2 regions of the Arthrobacter sp. P1_A5 genome follow, and region 2 is predicted to be linked to the other one. Evidence: riboswitches for the same ligand, from Rfam matches in the RefSeq annotation. Region 2 holds a riboswitch; the other holds the start of a gene.
What was found. Region 2 has a riboswitch for S-adenosylmethionine ahead of metX (homoserine O-acetyltransferase MetX). Riboswitches for the same ligand answer to the same signal wherever they lie in the genome.
Positions count from the first base shown of each region.

Region 1: linked by a shared signal. The riboswitch ahead of AC1D1S_RS08365 (methionine ABC transporter ATP-binding protein) and the one ahead of metX (homoserine O-acetyltransferase MetX) in region 2 are both predicted to bind S-adenosylmethionine.

Region 1 is NZ_JBFTZL010000039.1:5,160-8,749, reverse strand. It holds gene AC1D1S_RS08375 (LLM class flavin-dependent oxidoreductase) at 1-565, opposite strand, end outside; gene AC1D1S_RS08370 (methionine ABC transporter permease) at 612-1,277, opposite strand; gene AC1D1S_RS08365 (methionine ABC transporter ATP-binding protein) at 1,270-2,079, opposite strand; SAM riboswitch class I at 2,219-2,309, opposite strand; gene AC1D1S_RS08360 (CoA-binding protein) at 2,407-2,832, opposite strand; gene acs (acetate--CoA ligase) at 3,141-3,590, shown strand, end outside.
Region 2 is NZ_JBFTZL010000182.1:319-3,908, reverse strand. It holds gene AC1D1S_RS17735 (MFS transporter) at 1-947, opposite strand, end outside; gene metX (homoserine O-acetyltransferase MetX) at 1,114-2,253, opposite strand; SAM riboswitch class IV at 2,265-2,380, opposite strand; gene AC1D1S_RS17725 (bifunctional o-acetylhomoserine/o-acetylserine sulfhydrylase) at 2,564-3,590, opposite strand, start outside.

The DNA of each region.
Region 1 (3,590 bases), on a different contig from region 2:
CCTCCCAGGATCCTTCCCACAATTTGTAGGCGGCCTCGACGTATTCGTCCGCCCAGTCGTAGCGTTCGTCATGCCTGGTCAGCTCGGTGGCGTTGAAGTTCCGGTGCGCGTTTTCCAGCACGCTGGTGACGATGTTCCAGGCCACCCGGCCGTCGCTGATGTGATCCAGGGTGGACATCTGCCGGGCGAACTGGAACGGGTGGCTCTGAATCACCGACGACGTCGCGGCCAGTCCGATCTCCCGCGTTCCGGTGGCGAGCGCGGAGAGCAGGATGAGGGGGTCGTTGGACGGCACCTGCAGGCCCTTTTTCAGCAGCGATGCCCACCCGCCGTCGTAGTCGCCGTAGAGACCGACGACGTCGGCGAAGAAGATCGCGTCAAACTTGGCGTCTTCGAGCTGGCGGGCCAGGTCGATCCAGAGCTGGAGTTCGTTGAACCGGTGCTGCTGGGCTTCCGGGCGCCGCCACTGGCCGCCCATGATGTGGCTGGACGTGTTCATCACGAAGGCGCTGATCAGCAGGCGGGGGCGGGGTCCGTCGAAACGGGTACTGGGTGTTGAAGTCATGGGGTGCTTTCCGCTGTGGGAGGTGGGACGAGGGTGCTGCCGGCGCTCAGAGGCGCTTGTCCAGGCGCCGGGCAACATAGGATCCGCCCAGCTGAACGATGGTGACCAGCAGGATCATCAGGACTATGGCGGTGATCATGAGCGGTGTCTCGTAGCGGTAATAGCCGTACCGGATGGCGAAGTCGCCGATTCCGCCGCCGCCCACCAGGCCGGCCATCGCCGAGTAGGAGATGAAGCTGACGGTCATGATGGTGATGGAGCTGACGAGTCCGGGCTTCGCCTCCACAATCAGGACGTCCCGGACGATCTGGGACCGGCTGGCGCCCATGGACCGTGCCGCTTCGACCACTCCGCCGCCGAGCTGGCTCAGGTTCTGTTCCACGAAGCGGGCGAAATACGGAATGGCGTTGAGGGTCAGCGGGACAATGACGGCGGCCGTGCCGATGGTCGTGCCGACAATGAACCTGGTCACGGGAATGATTGCGATCAGCAGGATCAGGAACGGGAACGAGCGGAGCAGGTTGACCAGCCCGTCCAGGACCCGGTGCAGCTTTGGCCTGTGCTTGAGCCCGTTGGGACCGATGGTGTAGAGCAGGACACCCAGCGGTGTCCCGAGCAGCACCGCCAGCGGGATGGCCACCAGCAGCATGGTGAGGGTCTGCCCCATGGCGACGCCGATTTCGGGCAGGACTTCCAGGATGCGGTCAAACATTGATCAGGCCCTCCGACGCGGCTGTGGTGTGGGTGCCCCTCCCGGAGCGGTCCAGCTGGATCTCATCGGAGACCAGGTAGCGGCCGATCGACGTCGCCGGGTGGAAGCCGGGGCGTTGGAGTTCGGCGAGGTCGAACTGCTCCACGACCCGGCCTTCTTCCATGACCGCGACGTTGTCCGCGATGGCCTTGATGACATTCATCTCGTGGGTGACCACCACGATTGTGATGCCGAATTCGGCGTTGACGTCGGCCAGGTACTGCAGGACCGATGACGTCGTCCGGGGATCCACGGCCGACGTCGGCTCGTCGCAGAGCAGCACTTTGGGCCCGGTGGCGAGGGCGCGGGCGATCGCCACCCGCTGTTTCTGGCCCCCGGAGAGTTTGGCCGGATACGTTCCCGCTTTGTCGGCGAGGTCCACGATTTCCAGGGTTTCGGCGGCCCGCCGCCGGCGTTCCGCCTTCCCCACGCCGGCGAACTTCAGGGACAGCTCCACATTTTCCTGGGCTGTGAGGTTGTTGAGGAGATTGAAGTGCTGGAAAATCATGCCGATGTCGTGCCGCTTGGTCCGCAGCTCGGCGTCGGACAGGGTCACCAGGTCCAAGCCGTCCACCAGGACGCGGCCCGACGTCGGGCGCTCGAGGAGGTTGATGTTGCGCAGCAGCGTGGATTTGCCGGCGCCGGAGAACCCGATGATGCCCTGGATGGTGCCCCGCCTGATGTGCAGGCTGACGTCATCGACGGCCGTGAAAGGTCCCGCGGCCGAGGCGAATGACGTGCTGACGTTCTGGATCTCGATCACAGGCCCCCACCTGCTCGGGGCCGCGGCGCTGCCGCTGTCTGCGTGTTCATGATTTCCTCCGGGCTCGCCCGAGGAAAGCCCTGGGTCCTGGCTTCCGGGCAGCGCTGAGCGAAGCCGGGGAGCCTCAGAACACAGTGGTTCTCCATCGGTCCTGGCGGTAGCACCGTCCTCAAAGGAGGGGGTTGCTGCGGCGTCACGGAGCCAGATCTCTCAGCCGCTCGGGATGGTTACGAGTCCATCTCACACGGCATGAGGCCGGATACGGAAAAAGCCGGTCACATTTTGTAACCGACTCTTCCCGATCTGTTGATCGTCATTCCCGGGCCGTCAGATGCCCACGCGCCAGCCTTCGCGGGCGGGGCACGCGTTCACGACGACGTCCAGCCCGGCGGCCTTCGCGCGGTCCGTCGCGGCGTCATCGAAGACGCCCAGCTGCAGCCAGACGGCCTTGGCACCTACCGCGATGGCCTCGTCTATGACTGCGCCCACCCTGTGGGAGTTGACGAAGCAGTCCACGACGTCGATCGGGTGCTTCTCCGCCGGGATGTCAGTCAGGGAACGGTACCCCTTCTCGCCGTGGACGTCGTCGCCGGGCAGGTTGACCGGGATGATTTCCATGCCCATCCGGTCCCGGACATAGAGGGAGACCTCATACGCCGAGCGCCATTCGTTGGTGGTGAGGCCGACCACCGCCCACGTGCCTTTGGTTCGCATGAGGCGGTCAATGACTGCCGGATCGTTAACATGGGCCATGCATCAACCATACTCCTGCGACCTTTCCGGACAATTCTCGAATAAATGAATGATTTGGGCCGGACGCATGCCGGGTGAACGAATATTACGGCGCTCCCGCACGCCGATTTTGCGGAATCGTGCATCTGAAGTTCTAGTAGGTAGTGACCATCCCGAGCGGCCGAGAGACCTGGATCGATGACGCCGCAGCAACCCCCCGGTGACGTGAGACGACCATTCCCACGCAACCGCTCCGCCCTCCTTCGGTGATATTCGAGGGCGCCGGAGCAACCAAGGGGTGCTACTGCCAGGACCGATGGAGTGCAGCAATGACCCCTGAGAATTCTTCCGCTCTGCCCACCTTTGCCCGGACTGCGTCCGAGGCATTCCCACAAACCACTTCGGACGCGACGGCGAACGAAGCAGGGCTGCGTGACGCGCCCGGCTCCTCTCGCGGCTCTTCGGGATGGTCCCTGAACGAGCCCACGGACGGCGCAGTGCACGGCGTCCCCGCCGACGGGCCGGCGCGTCACCGCAGCACCACCTCCGGAGACCACCCTCCCCGGCACGGCGCCGCCGCGACCGCGGGTACTGTCCAGGCAGAGACGGTTGCGTTCTGGGAAACCCAGGCTCTCCGCCTCGACTGGGCGGACCTGCCTGGCGGCGCAACGGAGCAAACCAAGCCCTGGCACACCGCGCACCGCCGGGTCCCTGCCGACGTCGTGGCCGGCACCGGACCGCAGATCACCTGGTTCGAAGGGGGCAGGCTCAATGTCGCC
Region 2 (3,590 bases):
CGGCCGACGTTGTCCGAGAGCCTGCCGACCATCGGGATCACGGCGAAGTGGACGATGTGCGCCACAAGCAGCAGCAGCAGGATCCGCGAGGTGTCCGTCTGGACGATGACCTTCAGGTAAGTGATCGAGAAGGTGACCACAAGGTAGTAGAGAATGTTCTCGGCGAAGCGCAGACCCATGGCGGTGAAGACGCCGCGCGGGTAGCGGCGGAAGACCTCGGCCACGCCGTAGCCCTTGTGGCCGGCCTCGACCTCCTTGCGGGCCTCCAGGAAGATGGGGGCGTCCTGGACCTTGGTGCGGATGTAGTAGCCGACCAGCACGATCACGGCGGAGAGCCAGAAGGCTACGCGCCAGCCCCAGCTGAGGAAGTCGGCGGAGGACAACGTGGCGGAAAGGGTGAAGAGGACAGCCGTGGCCAGGAGGTTGCCCATCGGAACCGCCGACTGCGGCCAGCTTGCCCAGAAACCGCGGGACTTGCTCGGGCTGTGTTCGGCGACGAGAAGGACTGCGCCGCCCCATTCACCGCCAACGGCGAAGCCCTGGGCGAAGCGCAGGAAGACCAGCAGGGCCGGGGCCCAGTAGCCGATCTGCGCGAAGGTGGGCAGGCAGCCCATGGCGAAGGTGGCAACGCCGACAAGGATGATGCTCAGCTGGAGCAACTGCTTGCGGCCGAACTTGTCGCCGAAGTGGCCGAAGACGATGCCGCCGATCGGGCGGGCAMTGAAGCCGACCGCGTAGGTGAGGAAAGCGGCGAGGATGCCGTCCAGTTCCGAACCGGTGTTCGGGAAGAACAGCTTGCCGAACACAAGGGTGGCGGCGGAGGCGTAGAGGAAAAACTCATACCACTCAACCACGGTGCCGGCCATGGAGGCCGCCACCACCTTCTTCAGGCCGGACGTTTTGACGTCGGATTCTTCAGCGCGCCTTGCGGCGTTTTCCGTACTCATCGTGACTCCTTCGGCGTCTCCATCGACACCCTGTGGACCATTGGACTGAGGACGCTTGTGATTTAGGGCACAGGGCGTCATTCCCCATGAGTATGGACGCTCCGGCCCTCAGCCTCAACGGCCATTAGTGCAGAGCGCATCTGCAAAAATGCACAAGCGGGCCGGCCTAGTGGCTGAAGAAGGTCTCCCGGAGCTGCCCGCTGAGCTGGCCGATTTCGGTCAGGAAGCCATCGTGGCCGATCGGCGCTTGAATGATATGCAGTTCCGGGCCGCCCGGCAGGGCCTCTGCCAGTTGACGGGACTGGGCCGGGAAATACAGGCGGTCCGAGTCCACGGCCGCCACCAGGAATTCGGCGGTGGCCGGGGCCAGTGCCTCCCCGAGACCTCCGCGCCCCCGGCAGACATCGTGGCTCATGAGGGCTTCGGTGATCGCGATGTAGCTGTTCGCGTCGAAACGCCGGGCCAGTTTGCTGCCCTGGTGGTCCAGGTAGCTTTCCACCTGATAGCGCCCGCGTCCGGCCAGCGATCCGGCTTCCAGGGGCGTCTCGGACTCCTGGGCGTTCCGGCCAAACCGGCCGTCCAGTTCGGCCGCTGAGCGGTAGGTGATGTGCGCGATGCGGCGGGCGAGGGCGAGCCCCGCCTCGGGTTCCGGGCCGCCGTAGTAGTCCCCGCCCTTGAAGTGGGGGTCCTGGCGGATGGCCAGCGTCTGTGCCTGCGCGAAGGCAATCTGTTCGGCGGTGCTGCTGGCGCCGACGGAAATCACGGCGCAGCGCCGGACCCGGCCGGGAAACGTGACGGCCCATTCAAGGGCCCGCGCGCCGCCGAGCGAGCCCCCCAGCACCGCGTACCAGCTGCCGATGCCCAGGGCATCGGCCAGCCGCGCCTCGGCGGCGGCGGTGTCCCGCAGGGTGACCAGCGGGAACCGCGATCCCCAGGGGCGCCCGTCCGGGGCCGGGGTGGAAGGTCCGGTGGATCCGTAGCAGCCGCCCAGGATGTTGATCGAAACGACGAAGTACTTGTCCGTGTCCACGGGAGCCCCGGGTCCGGCGAGCTCTTCCCACCAGCCGGGCTCCCCGCTCTCGCCGCGGGTCACGTGTGTGTCGCCGGTCAGGGCGTGTTCAATGAGCACGGCGTTGGAGGCGTCCGCGTTCAGGGTCCCCCACGTCTCGTAGGCGAGCACCACATCCGGCAACGGAGTCCCGGATTCGAGCTGCAGATCACCGATCCTGACGAACTGGACGGTCCCGTCAGGGGTCCGGGATGGTTTGGTTTCGGGGACACCCGTGCGGGTGACGGCAATCGTCATGTGAGGACCTATCTTCGCGCTTGCCCGCCGTCAGCTGACCGGCAGGCCAGGTCTTCACCCGGGGCACCCCGCCGCAAAAGGAGGGTTGCCGGCCAGCAAGCCGGGGCTGTCGCTGGCACTCATGACCTGGTACGAGTCTACGAAACAGGGTGCGGAAATCACGAAGATTATGACTTCCATGTGACAGCCGGACCCGTCAGCACCGCAGTCTCCCCACCTTTGACGGCCGTGACCGGCGGGTCGCGCCGAAGTGCCGGCGATTCCCGGCGTCATGCCCGCAAAGGTGGGGAAATTCCGCGTGGGCTTCCGTCTAGGCGGACTTGGCCGCGCGGAATCCGGCGTCGAGGTCCGCGAGGATGTCGTCAATGTGCTCCAGTCCCACCGAAAGCCGCACCAGCCCGGGATTCACCCCGGCGATCACCCGCTGTTCGGGCGAGAGCTGGCTGTGGGTGGTCGACGCCGGATGGATCACCAGCGACCGGACATCGCCGATGTTCGCGACGTGCGAGTGCAGTTCGAGGGCATCGACGAACCGCTTGCCGGCCTCCGCTCCCCCGGCGATGTTGAACGCCACGACGGCGCCGGTCCCCTTGGGCCCGTACTTGCGGCCGCGCTCGTACCAGGGGCTGGACGGCAGCCCGGCGTAGGCGACCGATTCGACGTCGTCCCGCCCCTCCAGCCATTGCGCCACCTTCGTGGCGTTGGCCACGTGGCGCTCGACGCGCAGGCTCAGCGTTTCGATGCCCTGGGCGATGAGGAAGGCGTTGAACGGGGACACCGCGGAGCCTAGGTCGCGCAGGAGCTGGACCCGGGCCTTGAGGATGTAGGAGAGGTTCGCGCCCAGCGCGCCCTCGGCTCCGAGGTCGCGGGCGTAGACCAGGCCGTTGTAGGTCGGGTCCGGGGTGTTGAAGCCGGGGAACCGCTCCGGGTCCTTCCCGAAGTCGAAGTTGCCGGAGTCCACGATCACGCCGGCGATTGCGGCGCCGTGCCCGCCGAGGTACTTGGTCGCCGAATGGACCACGATGTCCGCGCCCCACTCGATCGGCCGGATCAGGTAGGGGGTGGAGAGCGTGTTGTCGACCACCAGCGGCACGCCGGCCTCGTGCGCCACGCGGGAGACGCCCTCGATGTCCAGGACGTCCTGGCGGGGGTTGGAGACCACTTCGCCGAAAAACAGCTTGGTGTTGGGCTGGACGGCGTCCCGCCACTGGTCCAGGTTGTCCGGGTCCGCCACGAAGGTCACGGAGATGCCGAACTTCTTCAGCGTGTGCGCGAGCAGGTTGTAGGTTCCGCCGTAGAGGCTGGGGCTGGCCACCACATGGTCCCCGGCCTCGGCG